Regions from separate parts of the Obesumbacterium proteus genome, predicted to be linked through region 4. Evidence: predicted binding sites of a transcription regulator. Region 4 holds the regulator's gene; each other region holds the start of a gene.
What was found. Region 4 encodes LexA, which represses DNA repair genes until DNA is damaged. Its sites were predicted from a motif close to TNCTGTATGTACATACAGNA; they were not measured.
Positions count from the first base shown of each region.

Region 1: DSM2777_RS17035 (metal-dependent hydrolase) is a predicted target of LexA. The motif match lies at 3,619-3,638, and genes of this name have one in related genera.
Region 2: dinB (DNA polymerase IV) is a predicted target of LexA. The motif match lies at 5,123-5,142, and genes of this name have one in related genera.
Region 3: DSM2777_RS13445 (DNA translocase FtsK 4TM domain-containing protein) is a predicted target of LexA. The motif match lies at 4,702-4,721, and genes of this name have one in related genera.

Region 1 covers NZ_CP014608.1:3,589,112-3,595,101, forward strand. The annotation lists gene DSM2777_RS17010 (fimbria/pilus outer membrane usher protein) at 1-834, shown strand, start outside; gene DSM2777_RS17015 (DUF1120 domain-containing protein) at 812-1,363, shown strand; gene DSM2777_RS17020 (DUF1120 domain-containing protein) at 1,356-2,027, shown strand; gene DSM2777_RS17025 (YniB family protein) at 2,090-2,635, opposite strand; gene hxpB (hexitol phosphatase HxpB) at 2,916-3,578, shown strand; gene DSM2777_RS17035 (metal-dependent hydrolase) at 3,728-4,270, shown strand; gene DSM2777_RS17040 (L-cystine transporter) at 4,517-5,908, shown strand.
Region 2 covers NZ_CP014608.1:1,753,502-1,759,491, reverse strand. The annotation lists partial or broken gene crl (sigma factor-binding protein Crl) at 1-305, opposite strand, end outside; gene frsA (esterase FrsA) at 366-1,613, opposite strand; gene gpt (xanthine phosphoribosyltransferase) at 1,796-2,254, opposite strand; gene pepD (beta-Ala-His dipeptidase) at 2,510-3,970, shown strand; gene dinB (DNA polymerase IV) at 4,041-5,102, opposite strand; gene DSM2777_RS24650 (hypothetical protein) at 5,517-5,675, shown strand; gene nqrM ((Na+)-NQR maturation NqrM) at 5,730-5,957, opposite strand; gene DSM2777_RS08040 (FAD:protein FMN transferase) at 5,959-5,990, opposite strand, start outside.
Region 3 covers NZ_CP014608.1:2,830,382-2,836,371, reverse strand. The annotation lists gene lolA (outer membrane lipoprotein periplasmic chaperone LolA) at 1-495, opposite strand, end outside; gene DSM2777_RS13445 (DNA translocase FtsK 4TM domain-containing protein) at 785-4,558, opposite strand; gene lrp (leucine-responsive transcriptional regulator Lrp) at 4,759-5,253, opposite strand.
Region 4 covers NZ_CP014608.1:268,557-274,546, reverse strand. The annotation lists gene citC ([citrate (pro-3S)-lyase] ligase) at 1-959, opposite strand, end outside; gene dpiB (sensor histidine kinase DpiB) at 1,351-3,012, shown strand; gene dpiA (two-component response regulator DpiA) at 2,981-3,679, shown strand; gene lexA (transcriptional repressor LexA) at 3,844-4,452, shown strand; gene dinF (MATE family efflux transporter DinF) at 4,590-5,930, shown strand.

The sequences.
Region 1 (5,990 bases), 1.7 Mb from region 4:
AAAGACGGCGATTCACTGGTGTATGCCAACATCAGTATACCTTTTGGTACTACCCGCGTGGGCTACAACATGTCACATAACGGCGACCATACCAATCAAGGTGTGACGCTTGATCAAACCGTTAATGAACGTTTTGGTTATTCGCTCTCGGCAAATAAAGACAGCCAAGACAACGTCGGATCTTTTAGCGCCAACGTTCGTGCAATACCTAAATACTCTCAAATGAATCTTGGCTACTCGCGTTATGGCTCGGACAACAACACATACTCCGTTGCCGCCACCGGTGGCGTAGTTGCCACAAAACAGGGCGTTTTGTTCAGCCCATATCCGGTTCAAGACACCTTCGCCGTCGTACAAATCCCAGATATTAACGGCGCGGAAATTGACACCCCACAAGGCCCTGTTTGGACCAACAGTAAAGGCTACGCAGTTTCCTCAAGTATGAGTCCGTATGGTGAGTCACGCTTGACGATGGTGACAAAAAGTTTGCCGAAAAATGTAGATATTAATAACGGTATCCAGGTTGCTCATGTCGCTCGCGGCTCCGTCACTGACTATACCTTCGGTACCGTGCTGACTCGCCGCGCGCTCATCACGATTCACATGCCAGATGGAAAGCTTGCGAGTAAAGGCGACATTATTTCTGACGCAAAAGACAATTACATCACCACTGTTGCTGGAGATGGCACGGTGTTCCTGATTGACGGACAGCTTAATCAGAACCTATGGCTCAAACCACTGGGTACTGCGCGCTGCCATGTAGTCTTTAGCCTTAATAAACAACCGGATGCAGACAAACTATATGAAAGCTATGACGCACAATGTAAAAACTAATTTGCTGGTTTGCCTGCTGGTGTTATATGCAGGCGCTACCCGTGCCGGCGATTGCGACCTTACGGTTAGCCTGACACAGACTAATTTCGGTACCTTTAATCGCGGAACCTTGTCGCAGGCAGCAAATGGCTCGCAAACTGATGTTATTGGCAAAAAAAGCACGATGGTAACGGTTATTTGCCCGCGCCCTGAACGTATCGCGTTGTATTACCGTGCAGCGTCTAGTGGCGCTGGCGAAGGTTATCAGTTGGGTGATATTGCCCATGTGACGCTGGTTGCCAGCGATGCACAGGCTGACGGCAAATCTGTCGCTCTGGCTTATCACCAACAGGGAGGAAGCGCACCTGCGGGGAACGCCAACACGCTGGCAATACTGCCCAATATCGGCATCGCGCCCGTCAGTGATGAACCCATCACCCGCTTAACCCTGCAACTTACGTCAATAGCCGCGGTTAATGACATCAACCAGCATGTAAAAGAACAGAAAACGCTGAACGGTAGCGGCACACTGGAGGTCGTCAGTGAATAAATTAACACTCGGCTGCACAATAATGACGTTGATGGTCAGCAACATTGCCCTAGCCTCATCAGAGGTTCAGCTCTCCTTTACCGCCACCGCGGAGCCTCCTCCTTGCCATATTCAAAGCTCACCGCCCGTCATCGATTTTGGCAATATCCATCGTAACCAGCTGTCGGCTGATACCGCAACTCAGTTGCCTGTCAGGGCATTTGCAGGAGGGATAACGATAAGCTGCGAAGGGCCAACCAGTATCGGGCTAAGCTCGGTGGATAATAGCAGCGGTAGCGCCATTACCGTGGGTAATCTCCACTGGGATACACCCGCGACTACGATAAGTCCCACCCAGACCGATCAGCGTTTTGGGCTGGGAATGACCGCGGGAGGAAAACCTATCGGCGTGTGGAACGTGGTGTTTCATTCTGCGAAGGTGGATGGTGCGTCAGCAGATATCGGTATTGCAAATAATGGCATCCTCGATACCAGCGATACCACACCCACCATGCGTAATAACAACAAAGTCATCAGTTGGGTGATAAACAATGCTTTTGCAGTGGGAGAGATTTTTTCCATTCAGGCCGATGCTGCCGTCGCTCTCGCCCCCATTAAAGATTTAGATACCAGCAGCGAAATTGATTTCGCCGGTTCAGCCACGCTGGAAATCAAATACCTTTAAATATCATGCACAATAAAAAACTCGCCATTTGGCGAGTTTTTTATATTTAATAACGCTTGCTGTTACACCAACCCGAGCAGCTTCAAAATAAAGTACCCAATCACCGCCACGATAATTGGCAAGATGTACAGAGGGAAAAACTGGAGGAAAATGGTATGACGCGGCAACACAATGCGTTTCTCTAACGCTTCACGCGAATGCCCTTCTGCCCCTTTCATCTGTTCCAGAATCAGTTGGTCTTCAATCCCTTCGCGAATATGGCGCACCTGTCGCGACATGCGAGCCCCCGAGGCTTGCAGTGCCATCCCCACGAAAATCAGCCAGTAAATAATCCAAAACATGATATTGCCACCGGTGAATCCCTGCCCTAATACCGGCTGCGGTGAATTGAACCAGAACACATCCAGAAAGTGAGTATTAAACTTCACCATATCGATCATCACATGCACAAAATCGAGCATCACGGCATTAAGCCCTTCTTGCTTTTGGCTATGCTGATAGAGAAAGTTAAGTATCGATACCGTGGTTGAAAGCAGCGCTGGAATAAAAACTATCCAGCCGAATATCCGTTTTGCCACCGCAACCCAACCGGCTTGTTGGTAGGTCATGCCATCCCCTTAATTTGAAATACCCGTCATACTTCAAGCCTCTTGAAATATGGCGGGTATATATGCGTAATCATCGCCTTGAATAACGGCAGTTTACGTGGCTGTTTCCCTTACCGCAATCTCAACTGATTGAATTGATTGGTCAGGTTTGCTGATACTTTAGGCTAGTTTAGTATAACTGGCTTAACCAAAAGCAGCGTGAATGTTAGAGTACCCGCAGCAAATAAAGTTATGACGCTGAACATCAGTTCAGACGGTCTTAAACCACATAGATGAGGGAATGCCTGTGAGTCGCATTGAAGCCGTAATTTTCGATATGGATGGGTTACTGATAGATTCTGAACCATTGTGGACTCAAGGAGAACACGATGTGTTTTCCTCCTTAGGCATCGACGTTGAGGCGGCAGACGTTCCTGAAACCTTAGGCCTGCGCATCGATTTAGTGGTGAAGCTGTGGTATCAGCGCACGCCGTGGCAAGGCGCAAGCCAAGAAGAAGTGACAGAGCGTATTATTCGCCGCGTCATTGAGCTGGTTCGTGAAACCAAACCTCTGTTACCCGGCGTTGAACATGCGCTAAAACTCTGCCGTCAGCAGGGAATGAAAATCGGTTTAGCCTCGGCGTCTCCACTTTATATGCTCAACGAAGTGCTAGAGATGTTTAGCATCAGCCACTATTTCGACGCCGTGGTTTCGGCCGAAGCGTTGCCGTATAGCAAGCCGCATCCTGAAGTTTATCTGAACGCCGCTCAGCAACTGGGCGTCGATCCCCTCAACTGCGTAACGCTCGAAGATTCGTTCAACGGCATGATCGCCACCAAAGCCGCCCGCATGCGCTCTATTGTTGTACCCGCGCCAGAGAATATTAACGATCCTCGCTGGGCACTGGCCGATGTGAAATTAAACAATCTTAACGAGCTCACCGTGGCGAATATTCAACCGTAGTTAATGCTCAAACCCTGCGGAGCCTGCCTTAGGCTCCGTTTTATGTATATTTATACAGCAAACAACCATCTGTTACGCTGTCACCTCTTGCTTCCTGCGAAAACTCCGATATGCTGGATAAATTACCAGTACCCTCGGCGAGTTTTATCATGACGGCGGAAGGCCATCTTATTTTTTCTGTCGCTTGTACCATTTTCGCTAAAAAAGCGGAATTGACGCCTGCGCTCGCCCATGGCGACTGGTGGCATATCATACCCGGCGCGTTACTCACCTGCTTGTGGCCAGATATCGACCACCCAAAATCGGTGCTTGGCCAGCGTCTTAAGTGGCTGTCGTCGCCCATTGCCCGCATGTTTGGCCATCGCGGTTTTACACATAGCCTGCTGGCGGTTATCGGCGGTGTTTTTCTGCTGAACTGCGAAATGCCGAGCTATATGGGAATACCCGTTGATGCCATGCACGCCATGGTGATCGGATACCTAAGCCATCTGCTTGCCGATATGCTAACCCCCGCCGGTGTTCCTTTGCTGTGGCCGATTCGCTGGCGCTTCCGTCTACCGATACTCAATTCGCAGAAAGGCAATCAGCTAGAGCGGATTTTGTGCATGTCTCTTGTCGGCTATGCCCTCTATTGGGGCGGCGATTTAATGCCTTTTTACGATTTGCTCAGATATGTAAGTCATAAATTATGACGCAAATCACACTACACTGGTTATAAACCCTTCGTTTTGACTGTTTAGCACACAAACTCGATGCAAAAATTATAATAAATTCATTTTGGATATAAGCATCACGTGTATGGTGCTGTTAGCATATATAGCATTGAGTAAGACAATCACGCTTTTACGTAGGTAGCACGTCGCCCAACGAGGCTTCGGCGTCCTTAGGGCACGTAAAAACGTATAAAAACATATATTAGAAATTGGATGGAGATTGGGATGAACCTACCGCTCGTGATTAACGTGCTGGTGTTTGTGGCGCTATTATTGCTGCTGGCACAGACACGTCGTACAAAATGGAGCTTGGCTAAAAAAGTTTTAGTCGGCTTATTTATGGGGGTCCTGTTTGGTTTAGGGCTACAGCTGGTTTACGGTTCAGACAACCCAGTCCTCAAAGATTCAATCAGCTGGTTTAATATCGTCGGTAACGGCTATGTACAGCTGCTGCAAATGATCGTGATGCCGCTGGTATTAGTGTCTATCCTGAGCGCCGTGGCTAAACTGCACAATGCGTCATCGCTGGGCAAAATCAGCTTCCTTTCTATTGGTACTCTCCTCTTCACCACGATGATCGCAGCATTGGTCGGGGTGTTAGTGACCAACCTGTTTGGCTTAACGGCAGAAGGTTTGGTTCAGGGCGTGCAAGAAACCGCGCGTCTGGCCGCCATCAATACCAACTATGCCGGTAAAGTTTCAGACCTGAGTGTTCCGCAGCTGGTGCTGTCATTTATTCCTAAAAACCCGTTTGCCGACCTGACCGGTGCAAGCCCAACGTCTATTATCAGCGTGGTTATCTTTGCAGCAATCTTGGGAACCGCGGCGCTGCAACTGCTGAAAGACGATGAAGTTAAAGGTAAACGCGTTCTTACCGCTATCGATACTCTGCAATCGCTGGTCATGAAGCTGGTTCGCCAAATCATGAAGCTAACGCCATACGGCGTACTGGCGCTGATGACCAAAGTCGTTGCGGGTTCTAATATGCACGACATCGTCAAACTGGGTAGCTTCGTGGTTGCGTCCTATCTTGGCTTGGCAATCATGTTTGTGGTACACGGTTTACTGCTGTCGTTTACCGGCATTAACCCAATAAAATTCTTCCGCAAAGTCTGGCCGGTTCTGACATTCGCCTTCACCAGCCGTTCTAGCGCCGCCAGTATTCCATTAAACGTGGAAGCACAAACCCGCCGTATTGGTGTGCCTGAATCTATCGCCAGTTTCTCAGCTTCTTTCGGTGCTACGATTGGCCAGAACGGCTGTGCAGGGCTTTATCCCGCGATGTTAGCGGTGATGGTTGCACCCACCGTCGGGATTAACCCGCTCGATCCGCTGTGGATTGCAACGCTGGTCGGTATTGTCACCGTGAGTTCCGCAGGCGTTGCTGGCGTGGGCGGTGGCGCAACCTTCGCTGCGCTAATCGTTTTACCGGCGATGGGCTTACCGGTGACGTTAGTGGCGCTGCTTATCTCCGTGGAACCGCTGATTGATATGGGACGTACCGCGTTGAACGTGAATGGTTCAATGGCGGCAGGCACCATCACCAGCCAGATCCTACGTCAAACCGATAAGAGCGTATTTGATTCTGAAGAAGAAGCCGAGCTGGCGCATCAGTAATTAAGCGAGTTTAATATACGAAAAAGGGAGCCGATGGCTCCCTTTTGATATTTATCTATCGCAATAAATTAGAACGCCATTC
Region 2 (5,990 bases), 1.5 Mb from region 4:
ATTAAGTGAGGTTTGTTCTAATTTGTCAGTCACTTCAGGATCTTTAATCACCTGCTCCTGCCAAACACCGTTCTTATCAAACAATCCAAACGAATAGCGATAGGTAAAATGCGTTTCCTCGGCGGCAAGATCGAGCCACCATCCCCAAAACTCACGTTTTTCTGGATTAGGTTTGACGTTGACACACACGGCTAAACAGTCAAAAAGAAATGCTCATCCTGACACTGCCCCGAACGAATATAGGGGCCAAGCGCGGTGAATTTTTTGATTAAGCGGCTTTTAGAGTAACCACCTGGTAATGTCATGCTACATCCTCCTGTTGTGGTTACTCTTTTTTAACAAATTTACAAACTTTAGCAATCAAATTAACGCGAATGTTCGCCAATCCAGTCACAAACCTGATGCAAAGCCTGATTAAACCCTTCAAATAATGGGGAAGATGGCACCATCAATAACTTGCCATCCAGCGAAGAGTCCGCGATAAGTTTGGCTTCGGATTTAGGGCAAAACGGATCGCGTTCCCAATATCCGGCCAGCATCGGCGTATGGCAGCGGCGACCAAGCAGCCCTTGAGTCTTCAATGAATAACAGCTCAGTTCGGTACGCAATGCGGCATCGGATACGCTATTCATTCCCAAACGACTGGCCAGCACATCGATATACATTTCAGGCACACGTTCCTGAATGCATTTATCGCACAGCAGGCTGTGCACTACGGGGCCTAATGTGGCAACCGCTCGCAAACGGCGAGGTTCCAAATAAGCTAAACGAACCGCCACGTTTGCACCAAAGCGGAAACCAAATACCGAAACTCGGGTGTGATCGACCCACGGCACATTCGGTAACGCCTGCAACACTTGCTGATGCAAACGGCTCGAGTCCTGCGTCAGGCAGAAATGCGAAGACATCCCCACGGATGGCATATCAATCGTGAGCATCGCCATGCCAGCAGGAGCCAGATGGTCGCGGAACAGCCGATAGCTGTCGCTCTGCATCATATCCAACCCACCGCAAATCAGCACCGTTGGGAATGGCCCTTTGCTGTTATCCGGCATATGCAGAAAACCGGTGATCTTTTTCCCACCGTCAATCGCAAACTCGACTTCTTTCAGTTCGTATGACAGCAGCTTAGCCGATTCTGCATAAGCGCGATTGGCCAATGCTTCGGCCTGCTCAGCCAAATCATCACCTTTGAGATGAGGATAAGCGGCGATGCTATAAAGATTCGCTGCTTGCAGCCAGTATTCACCGGCCAACGCAGGATCTTTTTCTTCCTGAGCCCGTTGCTGCCAGGACATCGCTTGATGCGACCACTCGTATATCCAGTTGTCGCTCCGATAACCCACCACGGTGTCGAGCAAGCGCTCATCGCTACGTTCGGCCGTTGAAGCAGCAATATGCGATAGCACATGCTCGATTTCGATAGGTGAGACGCCGCGCCAAACCCACATCAGGCGATTGATGATGCGATACCAATTAGCCTGCGAGGTTCCATCCAGCGCAGAGGCAATCGAAGCCTGCGGAACGTGCCCATGACGCTTAACCAGCGTGGACGTTTCACGATGCTTAAATCGAGGTTTGAATAAGGTTTCAGAAAGGTTTGGTTGGGACATGATAGACGGCAGCCTCCGAGTACTGTCTTTTCAGCCGCAGACAAAAAGCGGCAGAGCTAAATCTCGCCCAGCGAGCGCTCGGAGTAGTGTAACGAACTCGGACGCTAAAAAACAAACGTCCGGACAAGGCCGGACGTTTGTTTACATCTTATTGCGCTTTTATTGCATTGCCAGAAGGCAAATTAGCGGCCGCTGATTGGCTCGACGAAGCAAACACCCATATCCCATGGCTGTTCGATCCACGTATTCTGTGGAATATCGATAACGTAATCATCAACCAGAGGGCGACCTGCTGGCTTAGCGAAAATAGTCACGAAATGCGCTTTAGGGTACATTTCGCGGATCGCCTGAGCGGTGCCGCCGGTATCCACTAAATCGTCAATCACGATGAAGCCTTCGCCATCACCTTCAGCACGCTTAACAACTTTGAGCTCACGCTGGTTATCATGGTCGTAGCTGGAGATACAAACGGTATCAACGTGACGGATACCCAGTTCACGTGCCAGTAATGCGGCAGGAACCAAACCACCGCGGCTTACCGCAATAATTCCAGTCCACTGTTCAGAAGGCATCAGGCGTGCAGCCAGCTTACGTGCGTGCATTTGCAGCACGTCCCAAGTTACAACGTATTTTTCGCTCATTAATAGTGTCCCAGCCATAATATTCATGGCTTAAAGATTGGTCGGGGGGAAAAAAGGTTGCGCGAGATTATAGAGAGCCAGAGCAATAAAAACCAGTCTCTTTCGCAGAAAGCCGGCACCCCGATTGCGGATTTAGTGCCTTAGTCTGTCCACATAAGTAAATATAGTGGTATTCTCTGAAAAAATGGCTTTATCTCTTAACCCCCTATTGTGCCACTGTTATCGGCAGCACAACTGATTATCAGGAGACTTAACGTGTCTGAACTGTCTCAGCTATCTCCACAGCCACTGTGGCAAATTTTTGCGGATATCTGCTCTATTCCTCACCCTTCGTATCATGAAGAAGCGTTAGCCGCGCACATCGTTGCATGGGCTAAAGAAAAAGGCATCCACGTTGAACGTGACGAAGTCGGTAACGTCCTGCTGCGTAAGCCTGCTTCTCGCGGCATGGAAAACCGTAAGCCGGTTGTGCTGCAAGCGCATCTGGACATGGTTCCACAAAAAAATAACGATACCGCACACGACTTCACCAAAGATCCTATCCAGCCATACATTGACGGTGATTGGGTAAAAGCACGCGGCACCACTTTGGGCGCAGATAACGGCATCGGTATGGCTTCTGCATTGGCTGTTTTAGCCGATGACAGCGTTTCTCATGGCCCAATCGAAGTGCTGCTGACCATGACCGAAGAAGCCGGCATGGAAGGCGCATTCGGCCTGAAAGCGGGCTGGTTGCAGGCAGATATTTTGATCAACACCGACTCTGAAGAAGAAGGTGAGATCTACATGGGCTGCGCAGGCGGTATTGATTTCATCACTACGCTGCCATTACAGCGCGAAGCCGTTCCTGCCGGACACGACGTGGTTAAGCTGACGCTGAAAGGCCTGAAAGGCGGCCACTCCGGTGGTGATATCCATTTAGGCTTAGGCAACGCTAACAAACTGCTGGCGCGTTTCCTGTCTGGTCACGCGACCGAATTGGGCCTGCGCGTATTGGATCTGAACGGCGGTACGCTGCGCAACGCCATCCCACGCGAAGCCATCGCGGTTCTGGCGGTTCCTACAGCGAATCTGGCTAAGCTAAAAACGCTGGCCGAAGCTTTCCAAAACATTCTGAAAGTTGAGCTGGCTGCGGTAGAAAAAAACCTGAGCGTTCAGGTTGAAACCGCACAGAGCGATTCTCAGGCACTGACCGCCGACAGCCAACAGCGCTTTATTGCCCTGCTGAACGCTACGCCAAACGGCGTGATCCGCATGAGCGACGAAGTGAAAGGCGTAGTAGAAACGTCTCTGAACGTGGGTGTAGTGACCACCGACGCGAAAGAAGCGCAAATTATCTGTCTGATCCGCTCGCTTATCGACAGCGGTAAAGACGCCGTGGTTAGCCAATTGAACTCTATTGGTGAACTGGCTGGTGCGCATGTGGAAGCCAAAGGCAGCTACCCAGGCTGGAAACCGGATGCCAATTCTCCGGTGATGCATTTGGTGCGTGAGACTTACCAGAAGCTGTTTGATACCACGCCAAACATCATGGTTATCCATGCAGGTCTGGAATGTGGTCTGTTCAAAAAGCCTTACCCAGAAATGGATATGGTGTCTATCGGCCCAACCATCACAGGCCCACATTCGCCGGATGAGCAAGTTCACATTGCCAGCGTAGGTCAATACTGGCAGTTGCTGACCGCTCTGCTGAAGGCGATCCCAGAGAAAGCCTAAGCGCTAAGTCTTTGTGTTACAGAAGCCAGCCCTCGGGTTGGCTTTTTTTATCCCTTCACGCCCTCAAAGCCTAGCCATCAATATCCAGCGAAAGCTGCTTTTCTAGCTGTGGATCGAGCAGCGTGACGTGTAGCCCAACCAGCCGCACCCCTCTGCCATTTCGGCGTTCATCCCAAGCCTGCTGCGCCACCTGAAATAAATCACGCTTATCCAGAATCGGCCACACATGCTCCTGCGTTGTCTGCTGAAAATCATGGAATTTGAGTTTTACGCCCTGCCGTGCGATATGCAGATCCGGCTGCACTTTCGTCAAGCGCCGTTCCAGTTCTTCATACAGCTTTTCCAACAACACCTCACACTCTGCCCAGCTATGAATATCTTCTGACAGCGTTCTTTCCACGCCAACGGACTTACGCAGCCGATCGGGCATCACCTCTCGCTCATCCTGACCGTGGCAGCGTTCCCAAAGCACGCGCCCAAACTTACCAAAACGGCGTAGTAGCTCGGCCAAATTATAGTGTCGCACATCGGCGCAGGTATTCAGCCCCAGCTCACTCAGTTTGGCGGCGGTCACCTTGCCAACGCCGGGGATCTTTTTCAGCGGCAACGTGAGAATAAAATCATCAACCTGCGCGGGCGTAATCACATACTGCCCGTTAGGTTTATTCAGATCGGAGGCAATTTTTGCCAGAAATTTGATCGGAGCAATGCCAGCCGACGCAGTAAGATTAAGCTCCTCGGCGATTTGCTTGCGGATCTGCTCTGCAATCAACGTGGCGGAGCCGTAGCACTGGGTGCAGTCGGTAACATCAAGATAAGCCTCATCGAGCGACAGCGGCTCTATCAGAGACGTATAACGCTGGAAAATCTCACGTATATGGCGCGAGACATCTTTGTAGACCTCCATTCTCCCCGGACGCAACGTGAGATGCGGGCACAGCTTAAGCGCTTGTCCTGTCGGCATAGCACTACGCACCCCGAATTTACGCGCGGCGTAGTTTGCTGTGCTGATCACCCCGCGGCGATCGCGACTCCCGCCAATCGCCAGCGGTACATCGCGTAACTCAGGGAAATCACGCATTTCGACTGCGGCATAAAAGCAGTCCATATCGACATGTATGATTTTGCGCATAGAGAGAATGTGGAGTTAATGACTGTATAAGTATACAGGTTAATTATGGGGAAAGGGAAGTGGAGGGAGTTCGTCCGCCTTTCGTTTGTGGGGCTACTGTGTAATATTCCGCCCGCCGGTCAATACCGAATTATCATGTGCCAGAAATGAAGGCGTACGGGCAGAGACCACCAGCGCGTGGTCTCTGCACTCGCGCGCTTTTATCCGAGACGCCATCTCCGCTCCGGTTTGGTATCGCCCATCCAGGGCGCCCCAAACTCCACCGGTACATCCATGTACCGATGGCTCTCCCAACCAAGACAAAAGCACGAGATATTGAGGGTTGCTTTTTTCGGCACATTACCGAACAGCCGAGTGAATCATGGAGGTTAGGATTCGCCGATTGATATCGGCGAAAGAACGACGGAGGCATGGATGCCGATTGTCGTTCGTTCCGTTAAGACCGGAATGATGAAGCGAGGGAACCCACAAAGTGGGCTGGAAGGTGGTGCCAAGCCGGGATGCAAGGCGGCGGCGATTGAGCCGCCTTGCTCGGACGCCTGCACAGTGTATATGTATATTTCGGTGCGTTAGGCGTACGAAACTATTACGCTCGCGAGCTATCCCCATTCAACTGGCACTTCCCCTTCATATAATCCTATGCTTCTCCAGCATCTCACGCCGAGCTTCTTCACGCGCCATACGCTTTTTGCGTGCGTCGCAGGGCTCTGGGCAATCGCAGACTTTTTCAAGACCTAGATTGGCGATGCCGCCGCAGCTGCCGTGGATGCTTTTGCGCTTGATGATATAGCCGATAGACATTCCGGCGATCACCGCTAAAAACACCACAAAGGTCGCAATAAATACCGTCGCCATATTATTTACCTTTTTTTGCCTGCACCAAATAAG
Region 3 (5,990 bases), 2.4 Mb from region 4:
TTCAACGGCGGTAAAGCTATTGATGGTGCCCGTTGGCGATACGCTAATCGTAAATTTCTTCAGATTATTTTTCTGGCTTTTCGGCGTCAGATCAAACGTATCACCGGTTTGTTTCACATTGTACTGATTCCACTCTTTCGCATCGTTACGTGTAATCAGCATAAATGGCGTATTGCTGGTCGCGCTATCTAGCCAAGTCGCGGTTACCTGCTCAACGAACGGGTTATAGAACCACAGAGTTTTGCCATCGGACACTAAAACGCTTTCATCGGGAGAGGTCATGTGCCAGTTGAACAGGTTAGGACGTTTGACCCATAATTCACCTTCACCCTGCTGTACCGCAGCGCCGTCGGCCGTTGTTACGGTTTGAGTAAAGCTTGAATGGAAACTGTTGACCTTATTCAGGCGAGTCTGCAAATCGCTGCTTGGCGTCGCCAGCGCGGCGGTCGATGCAAAACCAGTCATTAAACAGCACGCTAATAACAGCTTTTTCATTATTTTCTACACCTTTTGTCGGTCATGGTTAGCTGCAAAAACAGATAACCTCGGCTGATTTTTATCATCTGGTCAACGGCACGCTAGCCGCTACACCACGCTTTATATTGAACAATATAATACGCTAACTTTAGCCAATAGACATGGAGTTATCATCGGTAACATTCTGAATGACGGTGATTTACACATCTTTTCGCTGACAGACACTCGTCTATTTTTGCATCTCATCGATAAATAAAACGGGCGGTGAAATCACCGCCCGTAAACATGACATTATGCAATGACAAAATTACATATCATGCGATGGCGGTGCCAATACTTCACGGTTGCCATTATTGCCCGGTGAGCTGACGATCCCCTGAGCTTCCATTTGCTCAACGATACGCGCAGCACGGTTGTATCCGATACGGAACTGGCGTTGAACGCCTGAAATTGACGCTCGGCGCTTATCCACCACGAAAGCAACGGCTTGGTCAAATAGCGGATCGAGTTCTTCGTCGCTATCCATCCCAAATCCACCTTCACCCTCTTCAGAAGAGCTCAGGATGCTATCAATGTACTGTGGGCGTCCACGCGCTTTCCAATCCTGAACCACCGCATGCACTTCCTCATCGCGAACGAATGCGCCGTGCACACGAACCGGCATTGACGAGTTAGGCGGCATATACAGCATATCCCCCATCCCTAGCAACGATTCCGCACCGCCTTGGTCAAGGATAGTACGGGAGTCGATTTTGCTCGAAACGGTAAACGCGATACGTGTTGGAATGTTCGCCTTAATCAAGCCGGTGATAACGTCAACCGATGGACGCTGAGTCGCCAGCACCAAATGGATACCTGCCGCACGAGCCTTTTGGGCCAAACGTGCAATCAGCTCTTCCACTTTCTTGCCGACGGCCATCATCAGATCCGCAAACTCATCCACCAACACCACGATATAAGGCAGTTTTTCCAATACCGGTGGCGTCATATCCATGCTGTCACCCGGCTTCCAGAACGGATCTGGAATTGGGCGCCCCATAGCAATGGCCTGTTCAACTCGTTCGTTGTAGCCCGCAAGGTTACGCACGCCTAATGCCGACATCAGCTTATAACGACGTTCCATCTCACCCACACACCAACGTAGCGCATTGGCTGCGTCTTTCATGTCGGTGACTACTTCGGTCAGCAGATGTGGAATACCTTCGTAAACCGAAAGCTCCAGCATTTTAGGGTCAATCATGATGAAGCGAACTTCATCCGGCGTCGCCTTATACAACATGCTGAGGATCATGGCATTCACACCAACCGATTTACCGGAACCAGTAGTACCGGCCACCAACAGGTGAGGCATTTTTGCCAGATCGGCAATCACTGGCTGACCAGCAATATCTTTACCCAGCACGATGGTCAGTGGGGAAGGACTTTCACGGAACTTGGTGCAGTCCAAAACTTCTCGCAGATAAACCGTTTGGCGATGCTTGTTTGGCAACTCCAATCCAACGTAAGGTTTACCCGGGATAACTTCCACCACGCGCACGGCAACCGCAGACAGTGAACGCGCCAAGTCACGCGACAGGTTAGAGATTCGCGCCGCTTTAACGCCTGGTGCCAAATCTAACTCAAAACGGGTGATCACTGGGCCCGGCGAAATCCCGACCACTTCGGCTTTAACGCGATAATCCGCCAAACGTGATTCAACCAGATTCCCCACCTGCTCTAGCGCAAACATATCAACCGGCTCGGAGTTGGCAGGAGGCTCGGTGAGCAGATCCAACGTTGGCAACGGCGTAGTTGGTTTTTCCAGCGGCTGCTCATGACCACGCATCAAGAATGGATGAATCAAACCATCCATCGCTGGGTGCTGGCCTGCTGGCTGTTGGGTCACTGCTGGCTGCTGCACTGGGGCAGTTGGAGCCGCATACTGTGGCGCGGCAGTTTGATGCACGCTCTGCGCTGGCTGGCTATTATGCTGACTATATTGAGGCTGAGGCGCTTGCGGCGCAGATGGCTGCTGTTGCACCGGTGCAAAACGTGGATCTTGCTGACGCGGTGCATACTGCGCAGGTTGCTCTGGTTCATCATAGCGACCAAACGGAACATCATAAGCATCGTCGTCACGCGCTGCGCTCTCTTCCTGCTCAGGGGTAATAGTGAATAGCGGTTCAGAAGGGCCATCGTCCACTAAGTCTGAAACAGGGGTAAAGCTGAAAGCATTATGGTTGGAAGACGCAGCTTCGCTCAAGGCCTTCGCCGGAGAGAAATCCATCAGGTCATTGCGCGAAGCGGTAACGCCGCTTAACGCTGATGAATTGTCATCTGCGACAGGTTGTGACTGATAACGCTGCTGTTGCTGAGCAGAAAACTCGCTCTGCAACCGCGCCATTTCAGCGGCCTGCTCATCTTCTGCCTGATGCGCATACTGTTGCTCACCGTAGCGCTGCTGCTGTCGTTCTGCAAACGCCTGACGCAGGGCAAGGCTTTCCTCATCCATCGGCTGTGCAGTATTCTGCTCCGGCTCTGGAGAGGCTTCCATTTGCAGGCGCTGGGCTTCAGCTTCTTTCTTCGCCTGTTCTTCTGCCATTCGCTGTGAAGGAAGTTTAATGCCTAAAGAGGCTAACTCACGGCGTGTCGGAATACGTACAGGATTCGGACGTGGCAGTTCAGGTCCGACACCCTGTTTCACCTGCAAGCTGCTGTCTTCGGTTGCGCTAAACGCAGGCATAAACATTGAGCCCGCGGCAGCGGCCGTTGATACGGTTGCAGGAACAACATCGTTACGCGAGGCCGCGCCAAACGGAACCGCATCTGACGATAGGCCAGGATTAATGTATGGCGTCGCAGGCGACTCATCGCGATCAAAATGCGAGGCCGAGAAATTCATTCCCGATGAAGATGTTCCTGTTTGTGATGCAGGCGTTTCAGGCTCAAAACTGCCAATTCGTGGACCTTCATCATCCCAAGCAGAGCGCGTTGGGCGCGATGAATGATTGGCCACGTTAGACGGTCTATCTTCGGGCACTTCAAAGGAATAAAGCGGAGGCATGCTCGGCTTGATTTCCGCCACAGGTTCTGGCTCTGAGGCACTGAAAGTCATCGGCTGAGTTGCAGCAGAAACCACCGGCTGAGCGGCGGCAACCGCTGCCCCAACGGCAGAAACCGCGGCAGTTGGAGCCATCGTAGGTGTAACTGCGGGCTGAGCCACATCATTCAGCGAGCTCTCAGCTTCGTGCAATGGACGGAGTTTACCCAATAAAGGATCGTCGTCTTCTGCATCTACATCAGCAACAGGCGTTTCAACAGGCTGTTTGACTGGTTTAGCCAAGAGAATATCGTCATCGTCTTCAGCGGCGGAGGTATTAAGCAAGACATCATCATCTGCGCCCTCACCTTCTGAACGTTCACGCTCGGCTGCAACGACTTCTCGGCTATCTTCTTCATAGTCGTAGTCATCATCCCGATCGCGGCGAGAACGATTACTCATAAACGTCATGCCGCCGAGAAGAACACCACCGATTTTTTCAGCAATCGTCAGCCAAGACCAGCCGGTAAACAGCGTCAAACCTACCGCCCAAACGCCCAATAAAAGCAGTGTTCCGCCAACGCTACCCAGCAAAGGAATAACGCCATTCGCGAGAAGGCTACCAATCACGCCGCCTGAGGCGAAATAGTAAAGGTCGTCGACGTTCAGCGACGCTAAGCCACACGATGCCAGCACCAATGCCAACATACCGATAAGCTTGAGCGAAATAGAGAAATAATCGACATAGCCACTATCGTCGCGTTTGCGATACGCAAACCAGCACAAAACGATAATGACGGGAGGAATGGCGTAGCCCATCACTCCGAAAACGAAGAATAAGGTATCAGCCAGCCATGCTCCTGCGCCGCCGCCGATATTATTGATCGGTTCGTGCCATGCCGTTTGTGACCAACTCGGATCCGAGGGGTCAAAACTCAGCAACGAAACCATAAGATAAATAGAAAACAACGCTACTACGATGAGTAACGCCTCGTATAACCGACGTCCACTGCTCATTCGTTTGAGAGTAACGTCCTTCTCTTCTGTGTATTCCTGGCTCAAGAAAGGCTCTCCAGGTTCCTGTTTTTCACCATAGCACTATTATTGCCTATTGCCGCTTTAGAACAACGCATTGCCACGTAATATTATATTTCAGTAAAACTCATACCAATAACAACGCCGAGAGAGTCTACCCTCGGCGTTGAAACTGTATAGATACACAGGAGTGTAACCAAATTAATCAGGTTTTGCACCTGCTACCGTTATCGTGTTTTGATAACCAAGCGATTGCTCTGTTTGACTTCTTCCATAACCACGTAGGTACGGGTGTCATTAACGCCAGGCAGGCGTAACAGGGTTTCACCAAGCAATTTACGATAAGCGGACATGTCAGGCACACGTGTTTTCAACAGATAGTCGAAATCACCTGAAACCAGATGACACTCCTGAATTTCTTCCAGTTTCTGAACAGCTGTATTGAACTGTTCAAACACATCTGGCGCTCCACGGTTCAAGGTAATTTCTACAAATACCAGTAAGGATGCATCCAGATAGTGCGGGTTCAATAACGCAGTGTAGCCTTGAATAAAGCCCTGACGCTCAAGGCGACGCACACGTTCTAAACATGGAGTTGGTGATAAACCAACTCGCTTTGAAAGCTCAACGTTCGAAATACGTCCATCCTTCTGCAACTCATTCAGGATGTTACGGTCGATACGGTCGAGATCTTTACCGGGGCGCTTTTTATTGTCTGCCATCTTATTGTCTCTCTTATATCCTTCCCTGCTCGCCATCCCCTCAACAAGTTCAATTTGTTAAGGATTTGTCCCAAACGAAAACCCCATGCCTGCAGTCAATCAGCAATTCCCATTGCTTATGATGACGAAAACAACCGGATAAATCCGCCGAAGCTAGGTTTCAACTTCATCTGTTTTCGCAGATTGCACTTAATTCACATGCGAGGGCTCGCATAATTGCTTTGCTCTGATTCCAAATCAATGCACATAGAGGTTATATCGTAAGACCACGATCCCTAACGTCACTCATTGAAGCCAATCTAAGCACTACACATTTCTTTTCGTATACACGGTATTTATTACATCAGGGGAAGAAAGCGCTGTTTTAGGTCAATAGGCTATTTGTTGCCTTCAAGCAGATAAAAATTCTGCTAAATGCCTTTCAAGCCACAAAAACCAAAGACAAGTTCTTCCCTACATCCATGTTTTCGCAAATGCACAGGCGATTGTCAAAGCAAAAGAAGCAAAATCAGACGAACATGCCAACTATTCTAAAGAAGGCTTTCGAGGCGACAACAAAATAAACCGTCAAAACAGACGAATAAGCGTCGCTAAGAAGCGCTATTAGGGGGCTTTCTCGGCAAGAATGTTATCGGAATAGGTTTAAAAAAAATTATCTGCTGCCATGATTTTTACTAATCGATAGCTAGCTACTATCAAACAAATTGATAACATTTTTTTTGCACACTTTTTTTCAG
Region 4 (5,990 bases):
GCCGGAAGATCTTTTTGCACCAGCAGTTTGCGTACCCACGAGGCGGAGATCGCGGTGTCGTGGTATTGCAAACGCTCAATTTCCACCAGTTCAATTGGTGGAGCGGGCAGAGACGGCGTCTCCAACCAGTGGCGCATGTCACGATTGTATTTGGCTGTCACCTGACAGTACGGTTCGGTACCGACGAAACGGTGGGTAATCCCCAAGGCTGGAGCCAAATACTGACGAAAAATTTTAAGGTCGATCTCGGTGTAACAATCGTCCACGACGCCTTGCTCTTTGATGAAGTAGCAAGGGAACGTCGCACGGGAAATGATGTATTCCGAACCACGGTGTACGGTTAAGTTCTTGATATCAGCGGTACCGGCACGCACCAGTTCTAGGCGATCCTCATAAGGGAAACGCGAAGTATCCTCTTTGACCAAAAACAAGTGCAGCCAGTCGCATTGCGCCGCCGCCTGCTGAACCAGATAACGATGCCCGTTGGTAAACGGGTTGGCATTCATAACGATGCTGCCAATTTTATTACCGTCGTGGCGCAGCGTAGTGAGATAGCTGGCGTAGCGCTGAATACGCGTGGCGCTGTTTTCCATCAGCACCATGACGTTCGGTACGCTGGTGACGGTATAAAAGCCGCACTGCTTGAATAACGCTTCGTTCTGGGTTTTTGTGTATATAAATAAATGAGTGCAGTGCTTTTCATACGCCAGATTAATTAATTCTGTCGCGAGGGTGAGCGCAAGTCCTTCACCGCGAACAGATTCACTGATAGCAACACATTTAATAATATTCCCCGCTATTCCACCGCAGGCGATTAGCTGGTCATCACGGGTGACGGTAATAAACACTTCCACCGTGGAATCAATGCTCAGGCCATTTTCCCGAAGAAAATGAGCGATGACAGCGATCTTCTTATTTTCCGAACGCTTAACCTGAGAAAATACGGTATTACCAAACATAGAGTTTCCTGTTGCTTGCCGCATGCGTGCAGTAGGATCACAATTGTTGTGATTTGTTGCATATCAATAACGTTTTATTTTCAATTGCTCGGCGCAACGCTTTAATCTTATTCGTTTATATTTTTGCGTTGACGGAATGATCGTAAGGAGTATTAAGGCGGGAAATCTTGACCTATTTCACAAAGAGTTATCAGAATTAAATAGACTTAATGGTTTTTATTTTCTTAATTATTTTTATTTGGATAAGTAACGTGGTTTTTATTTGTTTAATTGATTTAATCCGTAGAATCTGCAACGATCTAATCCGTAGTGGGCAGAAAATGAGGAAACATATTCATTACATTTCCCTGATACTAGCCCATCATTTCGCCGCAAAAAAGAGGAAATATCGATGTTTGGCAAACCAAATGTTAAAGAGTTTAGGTTTTTTAGCCGCATCGCATTTCCTTTACGAATATTTCTTTTATTACTCCTCGTCTCAACATTATTGGTTGCCGCGCTAGGGAAATATTTATCTGCTTCATTTGAAGATTATCTTAGTAATCATGTGCGTGATATGGCAATGAATCAGGCCAAAATCATTGCTTCAATTGATAGTGTTGTCACGGCAGTCAAAAATAGAGATACCAAACGTCTTGCCATTATCGCCAATAAATTAGGTACCGGTTCGGATTTTGACTATGTTGTTATCGGGGATAAAAACTCTATCCGCTTATATCATCCTAATCCGGCCAAAATTGGTCTTCCGATGCAATGGAGTAAGCCCGGAGCGTTGGAGCGTGGCGAGAGTTATTTTATTACCGGTAAAGGTTCTATCGGTATGGCAATGCGTGCAAAAACGCCGATTTTTGATGAGCAGGGCAAAATTATTGGCGTGGTTTCGCTGGGCTATTTGGTCAGCAAGATAGACAGCTGGCGACTAGATTTTTTACTGCCTTTGGCGGGCGTGTTTGTCCTGATTCTTATTATCTTGATGTTGCTGTCGTGGATGTTTGCTTCACACATTCGTCGGCAAATGTTAGGAATGGAACCGCGCCAAATTGCGCGCGTGGTGCGCCAGCAAGACGCGTTGTTTGGCTCGGTATATGAGGGACTTATTGCGGTCGACCCCGATGGGCTGATTACTGCGATCAACCGAAATGCGCGCAAAATGCTAGGGTTAAGTTCGCCGGGAAGACAATGGCTGGGGAAACCGATTGAAGAGGTTGTTGATCCTGCGGGCTTTTTCACGGAACAAATAGAAGAAAAACGGCAGGATGTGATTTGCACTTTTAATGGGTTGAGCGTTATTGCCAACCGTGCTGCCATACATTTCGGCGATGAGCTATTGGGCGCAATTATCAGTTTCCGTAGTAAAGATGAAATTAGCACGCTCAACGCCCAGCTCACGCAGATAAAACAGTATGTTGAAAGCCTGCGCACGTTACGTCATGAGCATCTTAACTGGATGTCGACGATCAACGGGCTGTTACAAATGAAAGAATATGATCGTGCGCTGGCAATGGTAAAAGGGGAATCGCAGGCGCAGCAGCAGCTTATTGATAGTCTGAGAGGTTCTTTCGACGACCGTCAGGTCGCGGGGCTACTTTTTGGTAAAGCGCAGCGCGCTCGGGAACTGGGGCTGACGTTTAATTTGGTCGAAGGCAGTCAGCTACGTCAGTTACCTGAAGGGCTTGATAGCACGGAGTTCGCGGCCATCGTGGGTAATCTACTCGACAATGCCTTTGATGCTAGCCTGAAGAATTCGCAGGGCAATAAAACCGTCGAGCTGTATCTTAGCGACGAGGGCGAGGATGTGATCGTGGAAGTAGCCGATCAAGGATGTGGCGTTCCAGAGTCTTTACGTGAGGCTATTTTTGAGCAAGGGGTCAGCACCAAAACAGAAGACGCCGGTGAGCATGGCATCGGGCTATACCTGATTGCCAGCTATGTAGGCCGCTGTGGCGGTGTGATTACGTTGGAAGACAACGAACCTTGTGGAACTTTATTTTCCGTATTTATTCCGAAAGTGAAAAAGACTTATGACACAACCAATAACGATTCTAATAGTTGAAGACGAAACGCCACTTGCAGAAATGCATGCGGAGTTTATTCGCCATTTCCAGGGCTGTGGTCAGGTATGGTTGGCGGGAAATCTTGCTCAGGCCAGAATGATGATTGAGCGATTCAAACCCGACCTCATCTTGCTGGATAACTATTTACCCGATGGCAAAGGCATCACGCTATTGCATGAATTAACTCAGGCTCGTTTCCCTGGCGGTGTGGTTTTCACCACCGCGGCAAGTGATATGGATACGGTGTCAGACGCGGTGCGCTGTGGTGTATTCGACTATTTAGTGAAGCCGATTGCTTACGAACGCTTGGGGCAAACGCTTGAACGCTACCATGTACGCAAGCGGATGCTCGCTAACAGCGATAGCGCCAGCCAGCGCCAAATTGATGATATGTTCAATGCCTATGCGCGTGGCGAGCAGAAAGAAGAATTGCCGGTTGGCATCGATGCGCTGACCTTAGATAAGGTGCAGAAGCTATTTGCCGATCCTGATGCGCGTCATACCGCAGAAACCGTTGCGCAGGAGCTTAAACTCAGCCGAACAACGGCACGGCGCTACTTAGAGTTTTGCGCGGGCCGCCATCTGATTATGGCTGAAATCGTGTATGGAAAAGTGGGCCGCCCACAACGAACCTATAGAGCGCCAGAAACGGTCAAAAATGGCTGATGAATGGGCCGATTATTGACGGGTAGCTGACTGAAAATACAAAAAACGCACGCTTAATGCAGATCAGATGCGTCACGGCTCAATCTTTATGTATTTGACGGTTTCAAAATGGTCGCTACCTGTATATACTCACAGCAAAACTGTATAAACAAACAGGTGGTGGAATGAAAGCACTTACAGCCAGACAGCAGGAAGTCTACGATCTGATTCGTGACCATATTGAACAAACTGGCATGCCGCCAACCCGCGCTGAAATTGCTCAGCGCTTGGGATTCCGCTCTCCTAATGCGGCAGAAGAACATTTAAAAGCACTGCAACGTAAAGGCGTTATCGAGATCGTTTCCGGTGCTTCGCGTGGTATTCGTCTTTTGATGGAAGATGAAACCGGCCTGCCGTTAATTGGCCGCGTGGCAGCGGGTGAACCTCTGCTAGCGCAAGAACATATTGAAGGCCATTATCAGGTCGATCCTGCTCTGTTTAAGCCTAATGCCGATTTCTTACTGCGCGTTAACGGAATGTCGATGCGCGATATCGGTATTTTAGACGGCGATTTGCTGGCTGTGCATAAAACACAGGATGTGCGTAATGGGCAGGTTGTGGTTGCGCGTATCGAAGATGAAGTGACGGTTAAGCGACTGAAAAAGCAAGGCAATATTGTTCAGCTGTTGCCAGAAAACAGCGATTTCGAGCCTATTGTTGTTGACCTGCGCGAGCAAAACTTCACGATTGAAGGTTTAGCGGTAGGTGTTATTCGTAACGGCGACTGGATCTAAAACTTCACCTGTTGCGTTTGGTATCACACCGATAGACTAAGCCCCTTAATTGGGGCTTTTTTATGGCGTATTCGTTCATGCTGTAAACCTCTTTGTGTTGAGATAACGGGTCGGTTATCTGGAATGAATTCAAAAAAATGAAAATGCTTACACCAACCGATAAGGCGCTGTGGATCCTCGCACTGCCGATGATCCTATCGAATATCTCCGTTCCGTTGTTAGGGCTAGTCGATACCGCCGTAATTGGGCATTTGGATAGCCCTGTTTATCTTGGTGGTGTAGCCGTTGGCGCGATGGCTACGTCATTCTTATTTATGCTGCTGCTATTTTTACGCATGAGCACCACGGGGCTAACTGCGCAAGCGTTCGGCGCGGGGGATAAAACGGCGTTGGCTCGTGCGCTTGTGCAGCCAATGCTCATAGCGTTGCTGGCAGGGATCGTTATCATCGCGCTGCGACAGCCTTTGATTAACGGCGTGCTGCGGATTGTGGGCGGTCATGAAGATGTACTCGAGCAGGCTCGTTTGTTTATGCAGATTCGCTGGCTTGGTGCACCTGCGACGCTGGCGAACCTTGTTATTCTTGGCTGGCTGTTAGGCGTTCAATATGCCCGTGCGCCGGTCATATTGCTGGTTGTGGGTAACGTTATTAACATCACGCTCGATCTGTGGTTTGTTGTTGGACTGGGCTGGAAGGTGCCCGGTGCAGCAAGTGCGACGGTGATTGCCGACTACGCGACCTTTTTACTGGGGCTCGGTCTGGTTTGGCACGTGATGAAGCTACGTGGCCTACATCTGGAATATTTCCGCAACGCGTGGCGTGGAAACCTTCGCCGCCTGTTGGCGTTAAACCGCGACATCATGCTGCGTTCTTTGCTGCTGCAACTATGCTTTTCATCGCTGACGATTCTGGGTGCCAGAATGGGAAGCGAAGTGGTGGCGGTGAATGCGGTTCTGATGAACCTGCTGACGTTTACCGCCTATGCGCTAGATGGTTTTGCCTATGCAGTGGAAGCTCATTCTGGGCAGGCCTATGGTGCACGCGACGGTCGTAAACTACAGAAAATCTGGCATTCTGCCTGTCGGCAGGCGGGTATCGTGGCGGTGTTCTTTGCCATGCTGTATGCCGTATTTGGTCAACAAATCATTCAGATCTTAACCTCGTTGCCAGAAGTACAATCGTTGGCGTCGCACTACCTGCCGTGGCAGATTGTTTTACCGCTGCTGGGCGTGTGGTGTTATCTATTAGATGGCATGTTTATCGGCGCGACGCGCGGTGCCGAAATGCGTAATAGTATGGCCGTTGCCGCGGCGGGTTATGGTTTAACGCTGTGCACGCTCCCTTGGCTAGGCAACCATGGTTTATGGTTGGCTTTGGCGGTATTTTTATCGCTGCGCGGACTTTCCTTGTGGGTTGTCTGGCGTCGTCATTGGCGGGATAAAACATGGTTCCCCACCGGTAATATTGAGTTAAATTAGGGTGTTATAGCGTTAAATAATCAGGGCAATGTGATAATTCTGATAGTTTTTGCATTGCCC